One region of the Mesorhizobium sp. P2_B11 genome, then DNA from elsewhere that is predicted to be linked to it. Evidence: predicted binding sites of a transcription regulator. Region 1 holds the regulator's gene; each other region holds the start of a gene.

Evidence for each region. Region 1 encodes PhoB, which activates phosphate uptake and scavenging genes when phosphate is short. Its sites were predicted from a motif close to TGTCATNNANCTGTCAT; they were not measured.
Region 2: a site for PhoB is predicted at 1,417-1,433, ahead of AC1DYJ_RS09910 (BtaA family protein). Genes of this name have one in related genera too.
Region 3: a site for PhoB is predicted at 1,551-1,567, ahead of AC1DYJ_RS08130 (acetoacetate decarboxylase). Genes of this name have one in related genera too.

Annotation. Positions count from the first base shown of each region.
Region 1 covers NZ_JBFUDF010000002.1:698,103-701,378, forward strand. The annotation lists gene pstA (phosphate ABC transporter permease PstA) at 1-164, shown strand, start outside; gene pstB (phosphate ABC transporter ATP-binding protein PstB) at 182-1,006, shown strand; gene phoU (phosphate signaling complex protein PhoU) at 1,048-1,752, shown strand; gene phoB (phosphate regulon transcriptional regulator PhoB) at 1,769-2,458, shown strand; gene AC1DYJ_RS07795 (ROK family protein) at 2,483-3,276, opposite strand, start outside.
Region 2 covers NZ_JBFUDF010000003.1:281,467-284,742, forward strand. The annotation lists gene AC1DYJ_RS09905 (class I SAM-dependent methyltransferase) at 1-124, opposite strand, end outside; gene AC1DYJ_RS09910 (BtaA family protein) at 121-1,368, opposite strand; gene AC1DYJ_RS09915 (hydantoinase B/oxoprolinase family protein) at 1,512-3,276, opposite strand, start outside.
Region 3 covers NZ_JBFUDF010000002.1:799,107-802,382, forward strand. The annotation lists gene AC1DYJ_RS08125 (patatin-like phospholipase family protein) at 1-710, opposite strand, end outside; gene AC1DYJ_RS08130 (acetoacetate decarboxylase) at 703-1,485, opposite strand; gene AC1DYJ_RS08135 (3-hydroxybutyrate dehydrogenase) at 1,706-2,494, shown strand; gene AC1DYJ_RS08140 (chromate resistance protein ChrB domain-containing protein) at 2,649-3,276, shown strand, end outside.

The DNA of each region.
Region 1 (3,276 bases):
ATCCGGCAACCGCACTGCCGGTGCAGATATACATGTGGGCAAACGAGGCCGAACGCGCTTTTGTCGAGCGCATGTCCGGCGCCATCATCATCCTGCTCGTCTTCCTCATGGCCATGAACATCACCGCGATCGTGCTTCGGCGCCGGTTCGAGCGGCGCTGGTAGAAAAAAGGCAATTTGGTATGAACATCATGACCGAACAGTCCCTTGAAAACGCAGTGGGCGACAAAATGAACGCCAAGTCGAACGAAGTCATCAAGATGCGCGGCGACAAGGTCGGCGTGTTCTATGGCGAGAAGCAGGCGCTGTTCGACGTCAATCTCGACGTCCGCCTCAATCAGGTGACGGCGCTGATCGGCCCGTCCGGCTGCGGCAAGTCGACCTTCCTGCGCTGCCTCAACCGCATGAACGACACCATCGATTCGGCGCGGGTGACCGGCAAGATCACGCTCGACGAGGACGACATCTACGACAAGAACATCGACGTCGTTGAGCTCAGGGCCCGCGTCGGCATGGTGTTTCAGAAGCCCAACCCGTTCCCGAAGTCGATCTACGAGAACGTGGCCTACGGCCCGCGCATCCATGGCCTGGCCAAGCGCAAGTCCGACATGGACCAGATCGTCGAATCCAGCCTGAAGAAGGCGGCGATCTGGAACGAGGTCAAGGACCGCCTGCAGGAGCCCGGCACAGGCCTGTCTGGCGGCCAGCAGCAGCGCCTGTGCATCGCGCGCGCCATTGCCGTGTCGCCGGAAGTGATCCTGATGGACGAGCCCTGCTCGGCGCTCGACCCGATCGCGACCGCCCGCGTCGAGGAGCTGATCGACGAACTGCGCCAGAACTACACCATCGTCATCGTCACCCACTCGATGCAGCAGGCGGCGCGCGTGTCGCAGCGCACGGCGATGTTCCATCTCGGCTACCTGGTCGAGGAGGGCGCCACCGACAAGATGTTCACCAATCCCGACGACAAGCGCACCCAGGACTACATCACCGGCCGCTTCGGCTGAGCCGTCCAGCGGTTGAATTTTCAGGCACGAGGACCAGGATCATGGGTGAACATACCGTCGCCTCCTTCGATGAAGAACTGGGGCAGATCAGCAAGCTGATCCGCGACATGGGCGATCTCGCCGGCTCGATGGTCAGCGGCTCGACCAAGGCGCTGCTCAATTCGGACAATGCGCTGGCGCAGCGTGTGGTTTCGGACGACGCCATCATGGACGCGCGCCAGCGTGAACTCGACGACCGCGCCATCACGCTGATCGCCAAGCGCCAGCCGATGGCCAACGATCTGCGTGCAGTGGTCGGCTCGATCCGCATGGCCGGCGACCTTGAGCGCATCGGCGACCTGGCCAAGAACATCGCCAAGCGCGTCGGTACCGTCGGTTTGAGCGTCACGCCGCGCGACCTCTCGCATTCCATCGATGCAATGGCGCAGCTGGTGCTGATCCAGGTGCAAGGGGTGGTCGAGGAATATGCTGCCGCGGATGCGGCTGCGCTGGCGAAGCTCAGGAATGACGACGAGCGCATCGACGTCAAATACACGTCGGTGTTTCGTGAACTCTTGACCTACATGATGGAAGACCCGCGCAACATCACCGCCTGCACGCATCTGCTGTTCTGCGCCAAGAATCTGGAGCGCATCGGCGATCATGTCACCAACATCGCTGAAAATGCGTATTATGTGCTAACCGGCCAGCAACTCCCCGCCAATCGCCCGAAGCAGGACGAGACGGCGATGGCCACGTCGGCCTGACAAGGGTGAACTGCTGATGATTGCGCCACGCATCATGGTCGTGGAGGACGAGGAGCCGCTGGGCGTGCTTCTCCGCTACAACCTCGAATCCGAAGGCTACCAGGTCGAAGTGGTGACGCGCGGCGACGAGGCCGAAATCCGGCTGCAGGAAAACGTCCCCGACCTGCTGGTGCTCGACTGGATGGTGCCGGCGGTGTCCGGCATCGAGCTCTGCCGGCGGCTCAGGATGCGGCCGGAAACCGAACGGCTGCCGATCATCATGCTGACCGCGCGCGGCGAGGAGAGCGACCGCGTGCGCGGCCTGTCCACCGGCGCCGACGATTATCTGGTCAAGCCGTTCTCGACGCCGGAATTCATGGCGCGCGTGAAGGCGCTGCTGCGCCGCGCCAAGCCGGAAGTCCTGTCCAGCGTGCTCAAGGTCGGCGACATTGTGCTCGACCGTGAATCGCACCGCGTCTACCGCAAGAAGAGCGAGATCCGGCTCGGGCCGACCGAATTCCGCCTGCTCGAATTCATGATGCGCCACCCCGGCCGGGTGTTCTCGCGCAGCCAGCTGCTCGACAATGTCTGGGGCGAGACGATCTATATCGACGAGCGCACGGTCGACGTTCATGTCGGGCGCCTGCGCAAGGCGGTCAACAATGGCCGCATGCCGGATGTCATCCGCACCATCCGCGGCGCCGGCTACGCTATCCGGGAAGATTAGGCGCGCCGCGCCGTCGCCGGCCTCTCAGGCGACGTGCTTGCCGGTCTTCGCCTGAATCCCCGGCGCAAAAATCTCCTGGTCGACGAAGCCGAGCGCGCGCATGGCGCAGCCTTCGCGGATCAGCGGCAGTTCGTTGGGCTCGGTGTCGAAGGAGATCGACTTCGAGTGCTGGCCGCCGGCGGTCTGGGCGATGGCCTCGCGCAATGCCGGCTCGATCAGATCGAAGGCGGCGGCGCTGACGCCGACCATGGCGACAGGGGCGGGATCGATCAGGGCAAACAGGCTGCCAAGGCCGAAGCCGAGCGCCTCGCCGGCCTTGCGATAGGCCTCGCGCTCCGGGCCATCCGTCTCGCGGGCGCGTGCGGCCAGCGCCCGCATATCGGCATCGCCGACATCGACCGGTTCGGCATCCTCGCTCATCATCTTGGCGCTGCGCCAGATGGCGTAATTGCCGGCATAGGCCTCGACGCAGCCGCGCCGCCCGCAGCGGCAGAGCGCGCCGCCGGGACGGTGGATCATGTGGCCGAACTCGCCGCCGGACGAATGGGTGCCGGTGAACAGCTCGCCCTTGAGCACCAGCCCCATGCCGATGCCGTGCGAGAGCAGGATGGCGATGAAATCGTCGCGGTAGCGCTCGGGTTGGCGCCATTGCAACGCCACCGCCATCATGTTGCAGTCGTTCTCCATGGTGGCCGGAATGCCGAACTCCGCTTCCAATATGTCGGCAAAGCCAATGTCGGTCAGCGGCGTGATCGGCGACCATAGCATGGCGCGCGCATGCGAATCGGTGATGCCCTGGATGCCCATGGCAATGCGCG
Region 2 (3,276 bases), on a different contig from region 1:
CCGATATCATCTGGTCGCGGCCGAGCAGGTAGTATTTTCGGGTCAGGTCGTAGATGTGGCGCTGCCAGCGATAGACGCCGTCCATTAGCTCGGCATGGTCGGCCGGCAGCTCGCTCGTGCTCATGCCGCGCGCTTCACATAGAGGTGGAAGCCGCCATAGATCGCAGAGCGGTCGCGGGCCGAATAGTCGCGCGAGGCCTCGTCCTCATAGTTCCACTGGTCGAGCAGCGACGTCGAGACGCGGCCTGGCAGCAGGCTGGGTTCGGCGGCGGTGCGGAAGATGACGCGGGCGCCGACCGAGGCGGTGCGGGTGATCTCCGACCACAGCGCATTGAGCTGGTCGTCGGTCATCCAGTCCTGCGCGTCGAGCAGGATGAAGCGGTCGACGGTCCCGGCGTCCTTGCCGGCCAGGAATTCGATCAGATTGGCGTGATGGATGCCGACCCGATCGACATTGTTGCGGATCGCCTTGTAGTTGGCCTCTTCGAGATAGGCGGGCAGGGCGGCTTCGCCCGGATTGGGATAGCGGCGGGCAAAAGCCTGCCAGGCGAAGTAATTGTTCTTCAACGGGAAATCGCAAGCGAGCTTTTCCAGCCTGGCCTTCAGCACGCTGGCCATCGAGCCGTCGCCCGAGGTGATCAGCGAATCGTACTGCGCCGGCGGAATGCCGAGGCCGAACAGCGAAGCCTTGCGCGACGTCGCCCAGCGCAACAGCTTCTTGTCGAAGACCGGCGCCAGCTCCTCGTTGAAGAAGCGGCGCTGGTCGGCGATGCTCTTCGACGCCATGATGCCGGCGGGATCGACGCCGAAGAATTTGCCGGTGCGATGGCCCATGGCGATGAACAGGCCGAGCAGGCCGGTCTGGTAGAAATTGCGGTCGAAGACGGTGATGCGCCGGCGGCCCCGCCAATTGCGACGCTCCCAATAGTGCCGGCTGACCGGATCGAGATGCGGCGCGATGAAGCGGTCATAGGCTTCCGAATTGTGGCTGGTGTCGGCGGCGCCGAAGAAACGGAACAGGTCGCCCTGCGAAGGCAGATGCCGCACCGCTTCCAGCTTCATCCGGTTCAAGGCGATATGGGCGGCGTTGAGATCGACCGCATCGACGCGTTCAGGCGACCGGGTGAGGTAGGCGAGGATATTGCAGCCGCCGGACGCGATGGTGACGACGCGGTGGCCCTGGCCAAGCTGCATGGCCTCCATGTCGACTTCGGGGTCTTCCCAGATCTGCGGGTAGACAAGGCCGGAAAACAGCAGCGCAAACAGCCGCTCGGAAAGGCCGGCCTTTGACAGCGGGCGGTTCTGGTAGACAGCCTTTCCAACTTCCTTGCCACGGCGAAAGACCAGATCTGCCGAAACGTCCGTCATGGCTAATGATTCCCCGTTTGCTTTGGCGCAAGCGGGTAGCGCAGCGTCATGACAGGCCAGTGACAGGCTGTTGACGCTTCAGCTTGTTGTTTTGCTGCAAGTCGCTTTCCCAAAACGGATGAACAATTTTTGAGCGGTGTGCATCAAGCTTGGCCAAACCCTCCCGGCGTCGGCGTCGTCAGGATGACGGCGTCACCGGCGTCGAGCACGGTCTGGTCGCAGGCCATCAACGTCTCGATGCTGCCGTCCTGGCGCCGCACCTTGGTCGAGCCAACCTCGCCATCGCCGCCACCATCCAGACCTTGCGGCGGGCGGTTGCGGTGCGAGGACAGGATGGCGCATTCCATCTTTTCGAGGAAACGGATCGTCCGCTTGGTGCCGTCGCCGGCGCTCCATTTGCCTTTGCCACCCGATCCCTCGCGGATGTGAAAATCCTCGAGCAGCACGGGAAAGCGCAGTTCCAGCACCTCCGGATCGGTGAGGCGCGAATTCGTCATGTGGGTGTGGACGCCGGAGGTGCCTGCAAAGCCGCGGCCGGAGTTCATCTGCCCGGCCGGCGAGCCTGAGCAGATAGTCTCGTAGTATTGGTACTGCTTGTTGCCGAAGGTCAGGTTGTTCATCGTGCCTTGCGCATTGGCCATGGCGCCCATGGCACCGAACAGCGCGTTGGTGACGTGCTGCGAGGTTTCGACATTGCCGGCGACGACGGCTGCGGGGTAGGCCGGCTTCAGCATCGAGCCGTCGGGGATGATGATGTTGATCGGCCGCAGACACCCGGCATTCATCGGGATCATGTCCTCGACCATGACCCGGAAAGCGTAGAGCACCGCGGCGCGGGCAACGGGCTCGGGCGCGTTGAAATTGTTCTTCATGACAGGCGAGGTGCCGGTGAAGTCGACGGTTGCTTCGCGCTTTTGCCGGTCGACCGTGATCTTCACCTTGATGACCTGGCCGGTGTCGGTCGGGTATTCATACTGCGAGCTGTCGGGCAGCCTTTCCAGCACGCGGCGCACGCTTTCGGCGGCATTGTCCTGGACATGGCCCATATAGGCCTCGACGACATCGAGGCCGAAATGGGAGACCATTTTGCGCAGTTCCGCCACGCCCTTTTCATTGGCGGCGATCTGCGCCTTTAGGTCGGCGATGTTCTGGTGCGGGTTGCGGGCGGGGTAGGGGTGGTCGGTGAGCAGCGTCTGCAGCTCCGCCTCGCGGAATTTTCCGCGATCGACGACGCGGAAATTATCGAACAAAACACCTTCCTCGTCGACCGTTGTGGCCAGCGGTGTCATCGAGCCGGGTGCCGTGCCGCCAATGTCGGCATGATGGCCGCGCGAGGCCGCCCAGAACAGGATCTCTTTCTTGGCGTCATCGAACACCGGCGTCACCACGGTGATATCAGGCAGATGCGTACCGCCATTGTAGGGGGCGTTCAGCGCAAAGACGTCGCCGGGGTGCATGTCGCCGGAGTTCAGCCGGATGATGGTTTCGACCGAGCGGTCCATGGAGCCGAGATGCACCGGCATGTGCGGTGCGTTGGCGACCAGCGCGCCGTGGCGGTCGAAGACGGCGCAGGAAAAGTCCAGCCTTTCCTTGATGTTGACGGAATAGGCGGTGTTCTGCAGCGTCACCCCCATCTGCTCGGCGATCGACATGAAGAGGTTGTTGAAGACCTCCAGCATCACCGGATCGGCTTCGGTACCGAGGGCGGCCGTGCGCACTTTCCTTTCGGTGCGGCGGATGACGACGTGATTGAGATTGGTGATTTCGGCTTGCCAGCCCGGTTCGACAACGATGGTCTGGTTCGGCTCGATGATGAGAGCGGGGCCCGCGACCAGGTTGGACGGGCGCAGGTTCTCGCGGCGATGGATGCCGGCTTCGCGCCACTGGCCTTCGGTGTAGATGCGCCGC
Region 3 (3,276 bases), 100 kb from region 1:
CGGTCCTCCTCCTGGTCGAGCAGATATTGCAGCGGCGTGTTGGAAACGATGCCGCCGTCCCAGTAATATTCACCCTCGATGCGGATCGACGGGAACGCCGGCGGCAGCGCGCCGCTGGCCATGATGTGCTCCGGCTCGATGCGCACCTTGTCGGTGTCGAAATAGACGAAATTGCCGGTGCGGACATTGACCGCGCCGACGCTCAGCCGCTTCTTGCCGTCATTCAGCACGTCGAAATCGATCAGGCTTTCCAGCGTGTCCTTGAGCTCGGCGGTGTCATAGAAGGAGGTAGCGCCTTCGGCGCCCGACAGCTGGAGCCAGGGATTGGGCGAGCGCGGCTTGAAGAAGCCGGGCTGGCCCATCGCCATGGTCATGAATGACGAGGTCTGGTTGCGGATGTCGCGGTAGATGTCGCCTTCGGGCGTATAGGGCCAGATCTTGCGGCCCGAGACCGTCTGCCAGAACTGCTCCAGCCGCTGCAGCCGGCGGCTTGGTTCGTTGCCGGCAATGATGGCGGCATTGATGGCGCCGATCGAGACGCCGGACAGCCAGGTCGGCTCGCAGCCGGCATCGGCCAGCGCCTGATAGACGCCGGCCTGATAGGCGCCGAGCGCGCCGCCGCCCTGGAACACCAGAGCGATGCGATCGTATTGCGCGGTGATCTCCGCGATCGTGGCGGCAGCTGCCTTGCTGCGGTTACGCTCAAGCACTGACTTTCTCCAGTCTGGTCGCGCCGGCAGCAGACTGGTCGGCGAGGTAATCATGCACGACTTCGCCGAGGCCAAGTGTCAGATCGGCTTTGAAGTGAACGGCCGAGACGATGTCTAGCACTGGCAGTTTCGCCACGTCGGCCATGACGTGCGGGCGAAGATCGAGCGCGGCTGGCGCCGTCCAGGCTTCCTTCAGCGTGATGTCGGTGAGGTAATAGCGCACCAGCTCGCAGATGCGCGGGGTTCCGTCGACATGCGGGATGATCTTGATCAGGAAGTTTGGCGCGGCGAGCGAGGCCAGCACCTGATCGTGGTCGGCCTCGCGATGCTTGTAACCCATTGTGCCGGTGGCGCAGAGAACGCTGCCGTAATGCAAGGTGCCGACGATAACTTCGCCCTCATGCACGATTTTGGGGCTGGCGAGCTTTTTGGGAAAACCCCAGAGCTCGCGGCCGCCGGCGATCGGCGCATCGTCGTCGAGATACATGGAATGGACGTAGCCGCCATGCTGGCCCTTGTACTTCACCGGAATGACCTGGCCGGTCTCGGTGTAGTCGCCGAAGCCGGTGGAATCAGGCATACGGATGAATTCGTATTTGACCAGCGGCTCGTCGATCTCCAGCGGCGCCGGCACCACGGCCGCAAGCGCCTCGCGCGTCGTGCGGTAGGTGATGATGACGTATTCGCGGTCGAAGAAGCGATACGGGCCGGGCGGGAAGGACGGGTTGGTCAGCGGCATCGCATAGGCGCGCTTCACGACATCGGCGATTTCCAAATTGCCCACCCATCGGTTCAGGAATGATCTTGCGGACGTGCAGTACGATTATGTTGCACGGCAGCATGACAGTGCCATGTCGTGTCACTTCGACGCCAGCGCAAGGCGCGTGTGAAGGATCACAACATTGTAATCGCAATGACATATGGTCATGCCATTGTTATGTTGCGATGCACAAACCATCTGCGTCAAAGCTCCTCCCACCAGTCGCGAGATCTCCATGGGTTCCCTGTCTTCGAAGAATGCGCTCGTCACCGGCTCGACCAGCGGCATCGGCCTGGCCATAGCCCGCGCCTTTGCCGCCGAGGGCGCCAACGTCACCATCAACGGGCTCGGCGATGCCGCCGCGATCGAGCAGGAGCGCGCCGGCATCGAGAAGGATTTCGGCGTCAAGTGCCGCTATTCCAGCGCCAACATGATGGACGGCGCGGCAGTGACCGCCATGGTGCACGAGGCTGAAGCTGCCTTCGGCAGCCTCGACATTCTGGTCAACAATGCCGGGATACAGCATGTCGCGCCGATCGAAGACTTCCCTGACGACAAGTGGGAAGCCATCATCCGCATCAATCTGCTGGCCGCCTTCTACGCGATTAAGGCTGTGGTGCCGGGCATGAAAGCACGCAAATGGGGCCGCATCATCAACACCGCGTCGGCGCATGCGCTGGTCGCCTCGCCGTTCAAGTCGGCTTATGTCTCGGCCAAACACGGCATCGCCGGCCTGACCAAGACGGTGGCGCTCGAAGTCGCGCAGGACGGCATCACCGTCAATGCGATCGCGCCCGGCTATGTCTGGACACCGCTGGTCGAAAAGCAGATCCCCGACACCATGAAGGCGCGCGGCATGACCGAGGAGCAGGTCAAGCACGACGTGCTGCTGGCGGCACAGCCGACCAAGGAATTCGTCACCGTCGAGGAACTCGCGGCGCTGACCTTGTTCCTGTGCTCGGATTCGGCCAGGCAGATCACCGGCACGACCTTGCCGATGGATGGCGGCTGGACGGCGCAGTAGATGCCGAGGCCGGCACGTCTGCCGCGGAACGCAGCGCTTCCTTGACAAGTGCGAAGGATCGCTCCAGCATAGTGATAAGGGGTTCCTTCGCGACGACCCCGTGAGGCGTCAGCCCAATGATCGCGTCCAAACTCTCACTCTGGAGGTGGACGCCATGCCGTCAACAACCGCAATCACCGTAGCGCAGCTCTCCCGTCTCGTCGGCCTGCCGGACGCGCCTGTTCTTGTCGATGTCCGCATCGACGAGGATTATGACGCCGATCCGCGCCTGCTGCCGGCCTCATCCCGGCGCGACTTCAAGTCCGTTTCGACCTGGGCGGCCGAGTTCGCCGGACGCCACGTCGTCGTCATCTGTCAAAGGGGCCAAAAGCTCTCGCAAGGCGTTGCCGCCTGGCTGCGCCATGAGGGCATCGCCGCTGAATCGCTCGAAGGCGGTTTCGAGGCCTGGCTGGCGGCCAAGGGGGTTCTGGTCAAGGCCGAGACGATGCCGCGCCGCGACGACAAGGGCCGCACGGTCTGGGTGACGCGCGCCCGCCCCAAGGTCGACCGCATTGCTTGCCCATGGCTGATCCGCCGCTTCATCGATCCTTCGGCGGTGTTCCTGTTCGTCGAACCGGCCGAAGTGCTGGCTGCCGCCGACCGCTTCGCGGCGATTCCCTTCGACATCGACGATGTGTTCTGGAGCCATCGCGGCGAGCGCTGCACCTTCGACACCATGATCGAGGAATTCGGGCTGCGCTCCGAGGCGCTCGACCGTCTTGCTTTGATCGTGCGTGCGGCCG